DNA from 2 places in the Paraburkholderia sp. GAS333 genome. Region 2 is predicted to be linked to the other one. Evidence: riboswitches for the same ligand, from Rfam matches in the RefSeq annotation. Region 2 holds a riboswitch; the other holds the start of a gene.
The links. Region 2 has a riboswitch for cobalamin ahead of ABH945_RS14305 (TonB-dependent receptor domain-containing protein). Riboswitches for the same ligand answer to the same signal wherever they lie in the genome.
Positions count from the first base shown of each region.

Region 1: it holds a riboswitch for cobalamin, as region 2 does, so the genes downstream of both, cobA (uroporphyrinogen-III C-methyltransferase) here and ABH945_RS14305 (TonB-dependent receptor domain-containing protein) in region 2, are expected to answer to the same signal.

Region 1 covers NZ_JBNDKS010000009.1:180,827-189,565, reverse strand. Annotated here, with positions in the region: gene cobN (cobaltochelatase subunit CobN) at 1-906, opposite strand, end outside; gene cobW (cobalamin biosynthesis protein CobW) at 913-2,019, opposite strand; cobalamin riboswitch at 2,223-2,501, opposite strand; cobalamin riboswitch at 2,593-2,835, shown strand; gene cobA (uroporphyrinogen-III C-methyltransferase) at 3,109-3,873, shown strand; gene ABH945_RS32485 (cobalamin biosynthesis protein) at 3,870-4,310, shown strand; gene cobO (cob(I)yrinic acid a,c-diamide adenosyltransferase) at 4,307-4,909, shown strand; gene ABH945_RS32475 (cobyrinate a,c-diamide synthase) at 4,913-6,238, shown strand; gene bluB (5,6-dimethylbenzimidazole synthase) at 6,222-6,881, shown strand; gene ABH945_RS32465 (DUF4136 domain-containing protein) at 6,926-7,543, opposite strand; gene ABH945_RS32460 (CHASE2 domain-containing protein) at 7,576-8,739, opposite strand, start outside.
Region 2 covers NZ_JBNDKS010000002.1:1,145,593-1,154,331, forward strand. Annotated here, with positions in the region: gene ilvD (dihydroxy-acid dehydratase) at 1-223, opposite strand, end outside; gene ABH945_RS14270 (LysR family transcriptional regulator) at 476-1,459, shown strand; gene lgt (prolipoprotein diacylglyceryl transferase) at 1,602-2,507, shown strand; gene ABH945_RS14280 (SIMPL domain-containing protein) at 2,620-3,351, opposite strand; gene ABH945_RS14285 (EVE domain-containing protein) at 3,543-4,001, opposite strand; RNA gene ssrS (6S RNA) at 4,132-4,313, opposite strand; gene ABH945_RS14295 (cell division protein ZapA) at 4,409-4,723, opposite strand; gene ABH945_RS14300 (ATPase) at 4,720-5,076, opposite strand; cobalamin riboswitch at 5,283-5,539, shown strand; gene ABH945_RS14305 (TonB-dependent receptor domain-containing protein) at 5,631-7,586, shown strand; gene ABH945_RS14310 (FecCD family ABC transporter permease) at 7,614-8,675, shown strand; gene ABH945_RS14315 (ABC transporter ATP-binding protein) at 8,675-8,739, shown strand, end outside.

The sequences.
Region 1 (8,739 bases), on a different contig from region 2:
CCAGTCGTCGCGATTGCCGCCGCTCAGGATCACCTGGAACACCGGCGCATCGCCCGCGAGCGCGAGCGGCTCGGGGTCGTCGATCGCACTCGCCGCGAACGCGGTCGTATTCAATACGAGCGAAACGTCGTGCTGCGCGCATAACGACTGCACGACGTCGCGGCTCATCGCGTCTTTCAGCGACGTAATCGCGAGCGGCAGCGGATTCAGACCTTGCCCTTCGAGCGCGTCGATCAGCGCATCGAACACGGCCGTGTTGGCCGCCTGCAGATGCGCCTTGTAGAACAGAATCGCCGCGACCGGCGCATTCGGCTGCCAGCGCGCCTGCCAGTCGGCAACGGTCGGCGTGTCGTGCTCCGGGTGATACAACGCCGCCGCCGGCAGCGCGCGCGGCGGTGCAGGTTCGTGTCCCCAGCCAAAATTCCGGAAAGCGATACAACGCAAAAACGCCTCGGCATTTTGCGGACCGCCTTCCCGCAGATAACGCCACAACTGATGGCACAGATCGGCATCCGCCGTGCTGCGCGCGAGCAGATTTGGGTCTTCCTGCAAATCGCCGGAAAACATCGCGAGCGTTTGGCCGTTGCGCTCCGCGAGCGCGACCACCTGTTCGATGCCGTACGGCCAGTACGCCTCGCCGCCGAGATGGTCGACCACCACCACCCGCGCATGCTGCAACACGTCTTCGATATAAAAATCGACCGACGCCGGTTGCCGCAAATAGGTGACGTTCGCGAGCCGGATGCTCGGAAAGCCGTCACCCAAACGTGGAAACACGCTCGCCAGCAGCGACAGCGTGGTGTCGGCGGAACTGAGCACCACGATATCGGCGGGCTGCTGATCGATACGGATCACGCCCTGGGTATCGTCGACAAAACCGCCCGGCGTGGTGCGCAGCAGATGCATGAGCGCTTACGCCTGGTTCGCTGCAGCGGCGGGCGCCGCATTCGACGCCACCACGCCGAGCGCGGCGTCGAACGCGCGTTGCAGCGCAGGCTGATCGAGGTCCTCGCCGATCAGCACGAAGCGGCTCTGATTGCCCTCGCCCGCCTGCCAGCGTCGATCGAAATAGCTGTCGAAGCGACGGCCCACGCCCTGAATCACCAGACGCATCGGCGCACCCGGCAACGCGGCAAAACCCTTCACGCGATAAATCGTGTTCGCCTCGACCAGCTTCTGCAACGCGGCGATCACCGCTTCGCGCGACGGCGCATCCGCCTGCACGACCACCGAATCGAATTCGTCGTGGTGATGATCGGCGTCGTCGGCGGAACCGTGGTGATCGTGGCGCAAGTGGATCGTTTCCTCCGATGCCGCTTCGAGACCGAGCAGCGTGTGCAGATCCAGTTCGCCGCGTTGCGCGCGCACGATCTTCACCTGCGGCGGAATTTCCTCGCGAATCACCGCTTCGACCGCGCTTTGCTGCGCGTCGTCGAGCAGATCGGTCTTGTTCAGAATCACCAGATCGGCCGCCGACAACTGGTCTTCGAACAACTCGTGCAGCGGCGATTCGTGATCGAGATTCGGATCAGCTTTGCGCTGCGCATCGACGGCGACGGGGTTTTCGGCGAACTGGCCGCTTGCCGCAGCCGGGCCGTCCACCACCGTGACGACCGCGTCGACCGTGAAACTGTTCTTGATTTGCGGCCAGTTGAACGCCTGCACGAGCGGTTTCGGCAACGCGAGGCCGGAGGTTTCGATCAGCACGTGATCGATCTGGCCGCGCCGCTCGACGAGCTTTTCCATCACCGGAAAAAACTCTTCCTGCACGGTGCAGCACAGGCAGCCGTTCGCGAGTTCGTACAGTTGCCCTTCGGTTTCGACGCCGTTTTCATCGCAGCCGATCCCGCACCCCTTCAGGATTTCCCCGTCGATACCGAGTTCGCCGAACTCGTTGACGATCACCGCGATGCGCTTGCCGCCCGCATGCTGAAGGATGTGCCGCAGCAACGTGGTTTTGCCGCTGCCGAGAAAGCCCGTGACGATGGTGACGGGAATCTTGCGCATTTGAGTTTGCATCGTGAGGTCCATCCGTAGGGGTTGCACGTGCGCCGGCGCGTCGGTTCGTCTGTCTGCATCGGCATGGCCGGGCGCAAGCTGAAAGCTGAAGCGCGACGGGCCACGACAATATAAACACGGGGACGAACGACGGCGTTGCCGCGACAACAGAAAAACAGAAAGCGGGAATGAGGTCATGAACGCGCCGTCGCATCCCCGCGACGGGTGTCCTGCTTGATCTGGCCGGTATCCGGGCTGGCGAAAGCGCCGCTTCCCCTTCCCGGACGAGTGATTTCTCGCCCAGTGGTGATATGCCGACGCGGCCTTGCGCGTGGACATCGAAGCCGGCTCCGCGGTGTCGCGCATGAAGCCGACACCACTTTTCGCTTACCGTTGCGGGGGCAGCACAGGTTGACCCGATCCAGAGAAGGTGGGCACCCTGTTTCCCGTTTAACTGCATGCGCACGAGAGCGCACACGAGCACCAAAGTGCGTGCGAGTTTAGGCGCGCAAGACGCCGCAGTCAAGGCGCCGGAAGCTGCGGCAAAGCCGCCCGCATCAGCCGGAAACGCTTAGCGGGCGGGGCGTCCTGTGCTATCGTATGCGCGCGTTTGGTGCCCGCACATGCGTTCGCGTGTGCAGTTAAACGGGAAACAGGCAGCGCGTTCGTGCGCTCAACCTGTGCTGTCCCCGCAACGGTAAGCGACCTGCTGCGCCAGATTCACTTCTGCTGCGCCGCGCATGCGTTTTTTCGATGCCACTGTCCCGTGAATCGGGGCGGGAAGGCAAAGCGCATGAGGCCGCCAGCCCGGATACCGGCCAGACGCGGAGGCGGCGAATCTCGACGAATCTCGACGAATCTCGAATTTCTCGCCGCCGGCCGCTGGAATCCGCGAGGGACGGATGTGAAGGCGTTAAAGCATGGCGTAGCCGTATTCCGTTCGCGTGTTTGTCGAAAACAGCGTGACGGGTCGCGTTGTTCGCCATGCCTGAATCCGTTGTCGCATCACATGATTTCACTGTCCGCTGTCCGGCGTTCTGCCGCTTTCCGTTCCCGATCCGTTTCGGCCGCTTCGTCCGTTATGACATGGCGTGCGCCATGCACGCCGCGATGACGCGCGCGTGGTTGATCGGCGCGGGTCCCGGCGACGTCGAACTGATGACGCTCAAGGCGACCCGCGCGCTCGCCCAGGCCGATGTGGTGCTGGTCGACGATCTGGTGAATCCCGACGTGCTGCAATTCGCCCGCGCGGATGCGCTGGTCGTCTACGTCGGCAAACGCGGCGGTCATCCGTCGACGCCGCAGGCGGGAATCGTCGCGCAGATGCTCGAACACGCGCGAGCCGGGCGCAGCGTCGCGCGGCTGAAAGGCGGCGATCCGTTCGTGTTCGGCCGCGGCGGCGAAGAGCGCCAGGCGTTGCTGGCCGCGGGCGTCGACGTGGAAGTGATCAACGGCATTACAGCGGGGATCGCGGCGCCTGCGGCGATCGGCATTCCGGTCACGCATCGCGATTACACGCAGGGCGTGGTGTTTGTCACCGGACACGGCGCGGGCAGCGGCGAGCCGGATTGGGCCGCGCTCGCCGCCACCCGCATGACGCTCGTGATTTACATGGGCATGCGTCGTTTGAGCGACATTACCGGCGCGTTACTCGCGGCGGGCCTGTCCGCCGATACGCCGTGCGCCGCGATCGAATCGGCGACGCGGCCCGAGCAGCGCCACGCACTCGCGCCGCTCGGCGGGTTTGCGGACACAGTCGCGCGTGCGGGGCTCGGGTCGCCTGCGATCGTGGTGATCGGCGGCGTGGCCTCGCTGGCTGACGGCGTGCTGTCGACAGCCGCCGCGACGACGGCAAACGGAGCCAACGTCAAATGAAAACAATCAGCGTCGGCATTGGATGCCGCTCACAAAGTTCGGCTGAACAGATCGAAGCGGCGGTACGTCAGGCGATAGGCCCGCTCGACTTCGAGCAGATCAACACAATCGCGTCAATCGACATCAAAGCCGACGAACCCGGTTTACGCGAGTTCTGCGCGCGCCACGGCCTGCCGCTGAGATTGTTCAGCCGCGAGCAGATTGCCGCATTGCCGGTCGAAAGCCCTTCGGCGGCCGCACGCGAGCATGTCGGCGTGGACGGCGTCTGCGAGCCGTGCGCGTTGCTCGCCGCACAATCGCCGGAAGCTACCGCTTGTCTCGTCGTCCGTAAAACGGTTTATGACGGCGTGACCGTGGCTGTCGCGGCGTCGAATCCAGGCGTCGACAGGAAGCCGGTTCAAACTCACACTCGATATACCCAACAGGACCTCCCATGAAAACGGATCCCGAATCGCATCAACGCATGACCGAGCGCCGGCGCGAAGGCCATGAGAAGAAACAGGCCGGCGCGACCGTCGAAAAAGGTCTGCTGATCGTCAACACCGGCACCGGCAAGGGCAAAACCACGGCCGCGTTCGGCATGGCCGTGCGGGTGCTGGGACACGGCATGCGTCTCGGCGTCGTGCAGTTCATCAAGGGCGCGCTGCATACGTCCGAGCGCGATTTTCTCGGCGCGATCGCGAACTGCGATTTCGTCACGATGGGCGACGGCTACACCTGGAACACGCAGAACCGCGACGCCGACATCGCCACCGCCCGCAAAGGCTGGGACGAAGCGCGCCGGATGATCGAAAGCGGCGACTATCAGATGGTGATCCTCGACGAGCTGAACACGGTGCTCAAGTACGAATACCTGCCGCTCGACGAAGTGCTCGCCGTGCTGAACGCGCGCGCCGACATGCTGCACGTGGTGGTGACCGGCCGTCACGCGCCCGACGCGCTGATCGAAGCCGCCGACCTCGTCACCGAAATGCGCATCGTCAAGCATCCGTACCGCGAGCAAGGCGTGAAAGCGCAGCGCGGCGTGGAGTTCTGAGCGATGTCCGCGTCGCCCGGCGGCACACGCTCCACGGCGTGCCCTGCGTTGTTCATCAGCGCGCCCGCGTCGGGGCAAGGCAAGACTACGATCACCGCGGGGCTCGCGCGCTACCACGCGCGGCAAGGGCGACGCGTGCGGGTCTTCAAGACCGGCCCGGATTTTCTCGATCCGATGATCCTTGCGCGCGCGAGCGGCGCGCCGGTGCTGTCGCTCGATCTGTGGATGGTCGGTGAAGCCGGCTGCCGCGCGCTGCTCGCGCAGGCAGCGGCCGAAACCGATCTGATCCTGATCGAAGGCGTGATGGGGTTGTTCGACGGCACGCCGAACAGCGCCGATCTCGCCACGACATTCGGCGTGCCCGTGCTGACGGTGATTTCGGCGAAGGCGATGGCGCAGACCTTCGGCGCGGTCGCGTTCGGTCTCGCGCGATTCAGGCCCGAGGTGCCGTTTCACGGCGTGCTGGCGAATCGTGTCGGTTCCGCGCGGCATGCGCAGATGCTCCAGGAAGCGTTGCCGCCTGGCTTGCACTGGTGCGGCCACATCGCAGCCAGCGACGAAATCGCGTTGCCCGATCGCCACCTCGGACTGCATCAGGCCGCCGAGATCGACGACCTCGACGCGCGTCTGGACCGTGCCGCCGATACGCTCGCGCAAACCGCACTGACCGCCCTGCCGCCAGCCGTCGATTTCGGCGCACACATGCCCGAGGTATTGCCGCGCCTGCTGGACGGCAAGCGGATCGCCGTCGCCCGCGACGCCGCGTTCTCGTTCATCTATCCGGCGAATCTGGCGTTGCTGGAAACGCTGGGCGCGCAGGTCGACTACTTTTCGCCGCTCGCCGACGAACCGCTGCCCGCCGACACGCACGCGCTGTATCTGCCCGGCGGCTACCCGGAATTGCACGCGCAAACACTGGCGGCCAATCTGCGCAGCGCCACGTCGATCCGAAGCCACGCGGCGTCAGGCAAACCGGTCGTCGCCGAATGTGGCGGCATGCTCTACCTGCTCGACCAACTGACCGACGCACAAGGCGTCAGCACGCCGATGCTCGGCCTGCTGCCCGGTCACGCGACGATGCAGAAGCGCTTCGCCGCGCTCGGCATGCAGCAGATCGACAGCCTTCATGGACCGCTGACCGGTCACACGTTTCACTACTCGAAGCTGAACACGCCGCTCGTCCCGCTGCGCTCGGCCACCCGGCCACACGGCGATGCACCCGGCGAGGCCGTGTATCGCGCGGGATCGATCGTGGCGACCTATATGCATGCTTACTGGCCCTCCAACCCGGCCTTCACGGCCGCCCTGTTCCATGGCGAAGCCTTTTAACGACTCCGAGCGCGACGCCGTTTATCGCGCGATTTACGAACGCCGCGACATGCGCCATTTTGTCCGCGATCCGGTCGATCCCGCCGTGCTGCAGCGCCTGCTCGACGCGGCGCATCACGCGCCGAGCGTGGGCTTCATGCAGCCGTGGCGGATCATGCGCATCACCGATGCCGGGTTGCGCACGGCTCTTCACGCGACAGTCGAAAGCGAACGGATCGCCACCGCCGACGCGCTCGGCAAGCGTCGCGAAGAGTTCATGAAGCTGAAAGTGGAAGGCATGCTGGAATGTGCCGAAGTGCTGGTGATGGCGCTGATGGACGGACGCGAGCGGCACATTTTCGGCCGCCGGACATTGCCGGAGATGGATCTGGCGTCGGTCGCGTGCGCGATCCAGAACATGTGGCTGGCCGCGCGCGCGGAAGGCCTGGGGATGGGCTGGGTGTCGCTATTCGACGTCGACAGCGTGCGCAAACTTCTGCACATGCCGGAGGGCGCGCGGCCCGTGGCGATCTTGTGTCTCGGTCACGTCGACCGGTTTTATAGTGAACCGATGCTGGAGACCGAACGCTGGGCCAGCCGGATGCCTCTCGCAGATTGCGTGTTCGAAAACCGCTGGCCCGAGGATGACAACGCGGCGGAGTAGCGGCAACACTGCATACCGTCGCCCGCCAATGCCAGTCGCGCTAATCACCGCTGTACCGGCTTCACCGACACCACCTCGGGCGCACTGCCTGTCTGATCCACGCGAAGTTTCACGCGCCAGTCGGGCGGTGCATCGAATGGAAACTTTGCCAGCGCGCTTTTCACGAGTGCGGGCATGGCCCGTAGCGGATCGGCGTTGCGATCGACCGTCGCCGCACTGACCTTGTAGCGTTGCTCGCCGCTCGCCCGGTCGAAAAACCGCAATGTCAGCGAGTGTCGGTACGCACGCGAGCCGAACAGCGAAAACGACGCCCCAGACTCAAGCGCGCAGCCGCGAGGCGCGCAATCCTTCACGCCGACGCCGATCTCCGTGAGCCGCGTGTCGTACGCAATCGACAGCAGATACTGCGCGGGCTGGTCCGCCGTCGCGTCGACAAACCCACGCCGCGCCAGTTCGTCGCGCAGCAGCGCCTCGAATTCCAGATGATCCGCGCTGCCTTCCTGCAACGGCATGCGCGTGATCGTATAAGTCGATCCGCTGCGCAACACCACGGCCGAATTGGCCGGGCCGAGCGCGTGCACGTCGGTGCTGATCCCCGAGCAACCCGCCAGACCCGTCACCGCCACGGCCAGCGCCGCGCTCATCAGAAGTTTCTTCGCCATCTTCACGTCTCGATAAATAGTGTGTTGCCGGGTCATGAGCGAGGCGTTATGGCCGCGGCCGCGCCCGTTTGCGTATCGTCGAATACCGGCAGGTGGATCGTGAATGCCGTGCCCTCGCCGGGCGCGCTGACCACCTCGACGTCGCCGCCATGACGCGTCACCACGGTCTTGACGAACGCCATGCCGAGTCCCGCGCCACCGACCTCCGGCCGCTCCGTCGCGTGAAAGCGCCGGAACCGTTCGAACAGTCCCGTCTGCTGCTCCTTCGGAATGCCGTAACCCTGATCGCGGATCGTGCACGTCACACGGCGCGCTGCCATGGGCATGTCCACCGAAGGCGGCCCCGCGACGCGGCAGACAACCTTCGTGTCCGGCGGACTGTATTTGACCGCGTTGTTCAGAATGTTGACGAGCGCGCGCGTCATCAGCGAGCGATCGGCGCAGATCCAGTGGCCTTCGTGGCCTTCGTCGCCGGTCTCGGTGTGCAAGGTAATCCGCTTCGCTTGCGCCTGCGGCCAGACTTCGTCGCTGGCGTCGATCATCAGGTCGGCCAGATTCACCGGCTCAAGCTCATAGGCCTGCGATTCGGCACGCGCCAGTTGCACGAAGTCGTCGGCGAGAGTCAGCGCGCGCCGCGCGTAACGCTCGATCCGTTCCAGCAGCCCCTGCCCGAGCGCCGGCTCGCTGCGGCTCCGCTCGATTTCGACCAGCGCCAGAATCGACGCCTGCGGCGAGCGCATGTCGTGCGACAGCAGCCGCAACGCGTCTTCCCGTTGACGCTCGGCCGCATGCAGCGCGGACACATCGACGAGACCCGCGATCCAGCCGGTCGTCTCGCCTTGCGCGTTGGTGCAGGTCGCGTAGCGCAGCAGATAGTCGCGCCCGCTCGCGTCGCGCACTTCGACGCCCTGCGCCATCAGCGCGGCAAATTCGCCGCGCGCGGGATCGAGCAGCGCGGGCCACTGCGCATGTGCCAGCAGATTGTGTTCGGCGTCGGACGGATCGTCATGGTCGATCGTCTTGACGAGCGTCAGCCCGCCGAGCACGTCTTTCATCGATTGCCCGTCCGGCAGCAACGCGCCGATGCGCGCGAAATGCGCTTTGGCCGCGTGGTTCGACAGCAGCACGACGCCGCTTACGTCGCTCACCAGAATCGGCTCGGGCATGCTGTCGAGGCTGTCCCACACGAAGCGCTT
Region 2 (8,739 bases):
AAATCTGCGGATTCGCGTCGGCGCCCTTGACCGCGACGACGGCGGCATCGGCGAGACGCTGCAAGCCCGCGTTGCACGGCGTGATGGTCGAGTGGCCGTTGGCGATGCCGATCATCGGCTTGTCGAAATCTTCCTTCTGATAGCCGAGCGCGTAGTACATCGAGCGATTCGGCGAGCGCGCGACGCCCTGCGTGATGTTTTTCGAACGACGGTTGTATGCCATGGGGCCTCCAATCGATTTTGTTTTGAGCCGGGCTGCGTGGATGGAACGCGGCGGCGGATATTTGCGGGGTGATGCGGCCGGGTCTTTTCCGGCCGGGGCTGCGATGACGGTGTTGCGGCAGCGTCGGCCGCTTGCGTCGCCGGCGCGTCAATTCAGTGTAGTAGCTCCGACGCGCCATCCAAGGATGCAGTTTCGGGAAACGCGCGTCCAATATATTATTCAGGTGCTATTAGGTCGTAAAATATATTAATCATGCTGCCTGCCATCCCGGATCTGCGCCAGTTGCGCTATTTCGTCACTGTTGCCGAAGAGCGGCACTTCGGGCGTGCCGCCGTGCGTCTTTCGATGACGCAGCCGCCTTTGTCGCAAGCCATCCGGGCGTTGGAGGAGACGTTGGGCGTGGAACTGTTCGAGCGCACCAAGCGGTCGGTCAAGCTCACGCGGGTGGGCGCCGATCTGTTGCCCGAGGTGCTGCGGCTGCTCGCAGACGCCGAAGGGCTGCGGCCGCTCGCGCAGAGCCTTGCACGCGGCGAGGCGGGCGGGTTGTCGCTGGCCTTCGTTTCCACCGCCGATTACGGCTTGCTGCCGCCTTTGCTGCGCGATTTCGGCGTGCGTCATCCGCGAGTGCGGCTCGAACTGACCGAGGCGACCAGCGACGTGCAGGTGGATGAACTGGTGGCGGGGCGCATCGACGCCGGTCTGGTGATCGCGCCGCTGCCGCCGCGTCATGCCGCTCAGCTTTCGTGGCTGCCGATCGTGCGTGAGCCGCTGGTGATCGCGATGTCGACGGAAGCTTCCGGGCGGCTGGGCGGTGCGCACGGCGCCTTCGGAGACCCGCACGCCGGGTGGCTCGACGCGCCGGTCAGCCTGCTCGACGTGGCCGATACGCCGCTCGTGATCTTCCCCAGACGTCTGGCGCCTGGCTTTTATGACATCATTATGGATTGCTACGGCGTGGCGGGCGTCGCACCCAGGATCGGCCAGGAGGCCATCCAGATGCAGACGATCGTCAGCCTGGTGTCCGCCGGAATGGGCGTCGCACTCGTGCCGCAATCGTTGCGTAACCTGCGCCGCACGGGGGTGGTGTACCGGCCGCTCGCGGAGTCGGTGCCGGTGATCGAGACGGGGCTGGTGTGGCGCACGGACGAGGTGAGTCCGGTGCTGGCGGGCTTCATCGAGATCGTGCGGGCTTACGCTGCTACCGTCGCACCGGAGGCCGCCGCGTTGCGTGTCTAGCGGCGTTGCCGCGAACGCATCGCGCGCCGGACCGTCAAATGCATGCGCCGGATGCCATGCGGGCCGCTGGCCCGTTACCGTTATCCGCTGCCGAATTGCTTTAGTAACCCGCTTCTGAACCTGAACTGCCCATAACAACACGATGCTCATTCATCCGAATTTCGACCCCATTGCCATTCATCTGGGGCCGCTTGCAGTGCGCTGGTATGGACTGATGTACCTCGTCGCGTTCATCGCGGCGATCGTCGTCGGACGGCTGCGTCTGCGTTTGCCGTATGTCGCCGCGCAAGGCTGGACCGCGAAAGATATCGACGACATGCTGTTTTACGGCGTGCTCGGCACCATCCTCGGCGGCCGTCTCGGCTATGTGCTGTTCTATAAGGCGAGCTTTTATTTCGCGCATCCGCTCGACATCTTCAAGGTATGGCAGGGCGGCATGTCGTTTCACGGCGGCTTCCTCGGCGTGACCATCGCGATGGTGCTGTTCGCGTATCAACGCAAGCGCTCGTGGCTGCAGGTCACCGACTTCGTTGCGCCGATGGTGCCCACCGGGCTCGCCGCAGGACGTCTCGGCAACTTCATCAACGGTGAGTTGTGGGGACGCGTGACCGATCCGTCCGCGCCTTGGGCGATGCTGTTTCCAGGCGCCGCACCGGACGACGCGGCGTGGCTTTCCGCGCATCCGCAACTGGCCGCGCAATGGCATCTGAACGAAGTGTTCGCGCAATATCACATGCTGCCGCGGCATCCGTCGGAACTGTATGAGATCGCGCTCGAAGGCATTGCGCTGTTCTTCGTGCTGATTTTCTTTTCGCGCAAACCGAAGCCGATGGGCTCGATTTCCGCGGTGTTCCTGATTGGCTACGGCCTCGCTCGCTTCACGGTTGAGTTCGCGCGTGAACCGGACGACTTCCTCGGGCTGCTCGCCATGGGTCTTTCCATGGGTCAATGGCTGTCGCTGCCGATGATTCTCGTGGGCATCGGCCTGCTCGTGTGGTCGTATAAGCGTGCGCGGCGGCAACCGGCACAGGCCGTGAGCGCAAGCTGATCTGATTTGATCTGATCGCTACGGGTTGCCGTAGCGCATGGTTAATGACAAACGCCACGGCATGCCGTGGCGTTTGTCATTTCAACCGGACTATCGAGCGCGATACAGCGCGTTACTTCATCTGCACCGAGCCCGACACGTTGACCGTTACTGTCGACGTACCGCCTTCGAGCGGCATCGGCGCCGCGGCCTTCGCGTCTGCGCCCATAGCGCGCGCGCTCATCATCATCATGGGACGCGGCATCACGCCGCCATGATTGACGCTGACCTCGCGGATCGAATATCCACTGAACCCAAACGCCTGTGCCGACGATGCGGCCTGCTCGCGGAACGACCTGATCGCCTCGCCCGTGAGCTTCTGCTCGGCGGCGCGTTGCGCTTCCGGCGACAGCGAGAACTGCACGTTGCCGACCTGCATGATCGATGCCATTTGCCCCGCGAGTTTTGACGCCGCCGCGAAGTCGTGCGATTCGAGCACGACCTCCGTGCGGCCGCGCCATGCAGAAATGCGTCCATCACGATCGGTGGACGGGAAGATCGAGAACGAACCGGTGTGAGCCGTCACACCGCTCACGCCGCGCGCTTTCTGCAGTGCCGAATCGGCACGCTGATTCAGCGTGGACGTGAGCGCCGACGGATCGCTCGCTTCCTGCTCGTAAAACAGCGTGATATCGACTACGTCCTGCTGAATTTCCGCGCTAGCTTGTGCATTCAGCGACAGCACGCCCGAAGGCTGAGCTTGCATGACGCCTTGCGCGCGCGCGAGGGTCGGGGTCAGCGTAAGCGCGACGGGTGCGGAGCAGATAAGCGCGAGTGCGACTGCCCGTGCGGTGTTTTTTGTCATTGCTCGACTCCTTGCTTGAACAGGTTGATGCACGATTGGCACGAACGGCGTGCGACAAATGGCACGCTGTTTGCCAGTCCCTCTGTGCGTCCGTTAGGCGCTTGTAACCTGAGCTTGGTTCCCTGATCTCACTTTGCTTTAATCGTCGCGACCCGGTTTTACATCGACGTCGAACAGGCTTCACGCGAGTCTTAAACAAGCCGCTTCGTGATGAAGCGCCACTCGGCTTCGGTCACCGGCGTGATCGACAAACGGTTGCCCTTGGCGAGCACGCGCATGTCCTGCAATTCTTCGTGCTCGCGCAAAGTTGCGAGCGGAATCAGCGGAATTTTCTTTTTGAATACGACGTCGACGAGCAGCCAGCGCGGCGTTTCCTGCGACGACTTTTCGTCGTAGTACGGGCTCTTCCTGTCGAATTGTGTCGGGTCCGGGTAGGCAGTGGACGAGACCTCCGCGAGCCCCGCGATACCGGGTTGAGGACAGCTCGAGTGATAGAACAGCACGCCGTCGCCGACCTGCATCATGTCGCGCATGAAATTGCGCGCCTGATAGTTGCGCACGCCGGTCCACGGTAACGTGTGGCGCGGTGCGTTGGCGAGATGGTCGATGCTTGCTTCGTCCGGTTCGGACTTCATTAGCCAGTAGCGCATGAATCGAATTGAACGTGGTTGACGTTAAGGGCTTGACGGCACGAACGAAAAACGCGAACGGAGAAAACGTACGTGAAACCGGAGCCCAAAGAAAAACGGCATCGAACCGAAGTCCGATGCCGTTCTAGATAAGGTCCCCGCCTTAGCCGCTAGGCCGGCATCCTGAACCGGGGGTTCAGAATTGGTCGCAGTTAGCAACACTTCGGGTACATCAGACAGAGTGACGCGCACACCCGTGCTACAAATTTCCGCAACCGTGCACATGGCATTGGTTCAAGGAATATATGACCTTGGCGAACCAGGCAGGGAAGCTAAACGGATGAAGCTTAAACGATTGAACTCAAACGTTTGCCGAGATTGACTCACCTTCGTTTGAATCCGCAGTGGATCTCAGGACCGACTGCTACTTACTGCATGTTGTACTGCTGAATCACAGTACCCAGTTGTTCGTTCATTTGATGCATTGTACGCCGGATTTCCTCTGCAGGAAATGCTTCTCCGTGTCTAACGCTCGATTGGAGCCTAAGCAGTTCCGATGCCAGCGACAGCGCAGCCATGACGGCAATGCGATCCGTGCCGCGCACGTTGCTGTTATTGCGGATCTTCGACATTTCGGCGTCGACGCGAGCAACCGCTTCAAGCAGTGCGCCTTCCGTTTCCGGCGAGCACGCGAGGCGATAGGGCACGTCGAGAATCGATACTTCGATCTGCTTGGTGGTCATGCATTTTCTCCGTGGCGGGTCACTTCGCTCTCCGCTTCGACAGCGTGCTGAGCAGGCTCGAGCAGATCGAGCTGGTTATCCGGCTCGCTGTTCGCGCGGGCCCGCGGCAGTTTCTCGAGAATTGCATTCAGGCGCACCTGAGCGTCGTCGATTTTCGCGGACAGCGCATCGCGTTCGGCCTGCAATGCGTCGCGCTCTTCGCGCAACAGTGCAAGTTCCGTGCGCGTAGCTTCTGCTTCGGCGCGTGATTGGGCGAGCTGATCTTCGAGCGCGATTCGCGCTTCATTGTGGCGTTGGCTGATCGCGATCAGCTTGCCGATATTCTGTGAAAGTGATTCGAGTTCGGTGAGCATGTGCTGCGTCCTCTAAAGACATTGCATTTTAGCGCGGAATATCGCAGGTTCCGACAATTGTCTCGTTTCGAGACGTAACAACATTGCTTTATGCAGGCTTTTATCGACCTTATGATGAAAAACACCTCGCCGGTCGGACAATATTCTGCATTTAACAGAACGGCTTGCGATGGTGCAACCGTTCTTGACGCACTTCGAGGCCGCTCCTAAACTTGCCGCACTCTGGTGCCCGCGCGCTTTTCAACAGTGCGTAGTTAAACGGGAAGCAGGGCGCATGTTCCGTGAACCGGAACGCGCTAACCTGCGCTGCCCCCGCAACGGTAAGCGGCCGCATTCGTCATGCAGGTCGATCCTGATCGCGTGTTTGAAGCTCAACATGTGAGTGTGCCACTGCGCGTTACGCGTGGGAAGGTGGGATCGATGTGTCGCCAGCCCGGATACCGGCCAGAGGGAGAGGCACGTCCCCCGCGAAAATGTTAAATACGGGGGTGCCTCGTTACGCATCGGCCTGCGGGGAAGCGGGCCGCGCACGCTATCCACAGGAATGCCATCCCATGTTGTCCCCCATCGCTCGCGCGGTGCTGCTCGCATTTGCGAGCCTGCCGCTCGTCGTGCATGCGCAGAGTGCTGCATCGCCATCTTCGTCCGCGTCCGCTTCAGATGCTGCAGATTCTGCTGCCGCTACCACGTCTGAATCGGCGTCGTCATCATCGTCATCGGGCGATGTGTCCGCTGCAGATGATTCGTCCACGCTACTGTCGCCCGTCGTCGTGACCGCGGGGCGCACGCCGCAACCGCTCGCGGACACGATTCCGCAGACCACGTTATTCGATCAGCAGGATCTCACCGACACCACCGCCACCGACTTGCCCGGTCTGCTGCAACTCGCGCCCGGCGCGCAAATCTCGCGGACAGGTGGCCCTGGTTCGACGGCGAGCCTGTTCTTGCGCGGCGCGTCGTCGACGCAATCGCTGTTGCTGATCGACGGCGTGCGGGTCGATTCCGTGAGCCTCGGTTCGGCGCAAATCTCGCAGATCCCGCTCGATCAGATCGACCGCGTCGAAGTCGTGAACGGCAACGTGTCCGCGTTATACGGCTCGGGTGCGATCGGCGGGGTGGTGCAGGTGTTCACGAAAGACGGCGGCGATCATCCGCCTCGCTTCAATTTTTCGGTGGGCTACGGCAGCTATCACACGCAGACCCAGCAGATGGGTGTGAACGGCGCACTCGACAAAGACGGCAACACGACCTTCAGCATCTCGCTCGCGCGCTCGAAAGACGACGGCTTTTCGTCGCTCAATCCCGCCCAGGCGTCGGGCGCGAATCCGAATGCGAACGGCTATCTGAACGAGAGCATCTCGGCTTCGTTGCGTCACAAGTTCAACGACCAATGGGACGCGGGCGTCACGTTCTTCCAGTCGAACGGCAACAACAGTTACGACAACGCGTACGGCGAGCCGACCGATCTGAACAATCTGTACAGCAAGGTGCGCCAGGCGTCGGTGTTCGCGAACGGCAAGCTGACCGACTGGTGGACCACGCATTTCATCGTGTCCGAAGGCGACGACCGCAGTGTGTCGAACACCAACGGCATCTATAACGGCCGCTTCGACACCGACAATCGTCAGTACACGTGGCAGAACGATTTTGCATTGGCCGCTCAACAGAAACTGCAGGTCGGCTACGAACATCTCGATCAGACGCTCGAATCGGACACCTTTGCCGCGCCCGAGCGTCACGTCGATTCGGGTTTCGTCGGCTATACGGGACGCTTCGGGCGCAACCAGATTCAGGCGAACGTACGGCACGACCAGTATTCCGATTTCGGCGGAGCGAACAGTTACTATCTCGGCTACGGTTTCGACATCACCGGGAACTGGAAGGCAACCGCAAGCTATTCGGATTCGTTCCGCGCCCCGAGTTTCGACGATCTGTACTATCCGTACAGCGGCAATCCGTCGATCAAACCGGAGCGCAGTCATTCGATCGAAGCCGCGTTGCAGTACGCGTCGAATGCGCTTGGCGTGATGCGCCTGAGCGCATTCCAGACCCGCTATTCGAATCTGATCGACTATCCCGAAGTGTCGCCCGGCATCTATCTGGCCGAGAATGTCGGCCGTGCGAAGGTGCAGGGGCTCGAAGGCTCGTGGAGCGGACATGTCGGCAAGACGGACGTGCGTGCCTCGTTGACGCTGCAAAATCCCGTCGACCTCGACAACGATGTCGACCTCGTGCGGCGCGCGCGGCGCTTCGGCTCGCTGGCGGTGAATCGCAGCATTGCAGGGTGGCGCGTGGGTGGCGAATGGATCGTGAGCGGCGCGCGTAGCGACAGCAGCGGCAATCTGGGCGGCTATGGCATCGTCAATCTGTCGGCGCGCTACAACATCACGAAAGCGTGGTACGTCACCGCGCAAATCGACAATCTGTTGAACAAGGACTATGAAACGGCCTACTCGTATAACTCGCCGCGACGCGGTGCGTATGTCACGATCGGTTGGCAGCAGCAGTGACGCGCGCGCTGCGTTGAGATCACGCGGATGAATCGTCCTCCGGTTTCGATGCCCGCTGCCGCGCGCGTGATGAGCGCGAAGCGCGCGGCAGCGATATGGCTCGTGCTCGCCTGCGTCGCGCTGGCGGTGCTGCTCGCGTCGCTCGCGTTGGGCAGCGTGTCGCTCGCACCGGGACGCGTGTTGACGGCGTTGCTGCCGTCGCATGCGTTCACGGCGTCGCCGGTCGAATCGGGCGACCTTGCTGGCGAGATCGTCCGCACGCTGCGTTTACCGCGCGCGCTGGCCGGTTTTGCGTGCGGCGCATTGCTCGCATTGGCGGGCGCGTTGTTGCAGGTGCTGTTGCGCAACCCGTTGGCCGAGCCGTACATATTGGGCGTATCGGGCGGCGCGGCGACCTTTGCGCTGCTCGCGATGATCGCCGGTTGCGCATGGTGGATCGTCGACGCCGGTGCATTCGCCGGCGCGTTCGTGTCGATTTTGCTGGTGCTCGGTCTCGCTCGCCGCGAGTTGTGGCGCGGCGAACCGCAAGACACGTCGCCGCGTTTGCTGCTGACTGGCGCGGTGATCGCGGCTGGGTGGGGCGCGCTGATCACGCTGCTGCTCAACCTCGCACCCGACAGCCGTCTGCGCGGCATGCTGTTCTGGCTGACCGGCGACCTCAACGGCGGCGCGATGCCGTGGACCGCGCTCGTGGCGCTGGTCATCGCGCTGCTGGCCATCGTGCCGGTCGCGCCGCGTCTGAATGTTCTGTTGCGCGGCGATGCCGCCGCGCAAGCGCTCGGCGTCGCGGTGATGCCGCTGCGTTTGCGCGTGTATCTGGTGGCGTCGCTCGCGGCGGCCGCGGCAGTGACGACCGCGGGCACCATCGGCTTCGTCGGACTCGTGGTGCCGCATATGCTGCGACTCGCGTTCGGCAACGATCAGCGCATGTTGTTGCCGGCCGCAGCGCTCGGCGGCGGCGTCGCGGTGATGGGCGCGGACCTGATCGCGCGCACGGTGATCGCGCCCGCGCAATTGCCGGTCGGCGTGATTACGTCGATCGTCGGTGTACCCATTTTTCTGTGGATGCTGTTGCGCAGGCGCCGATGATGCAAGCTCGCTATAACCCTCAGCAACACGCGCTCAGTGCGCAAGGCGTAACCTTGCGCGCCGG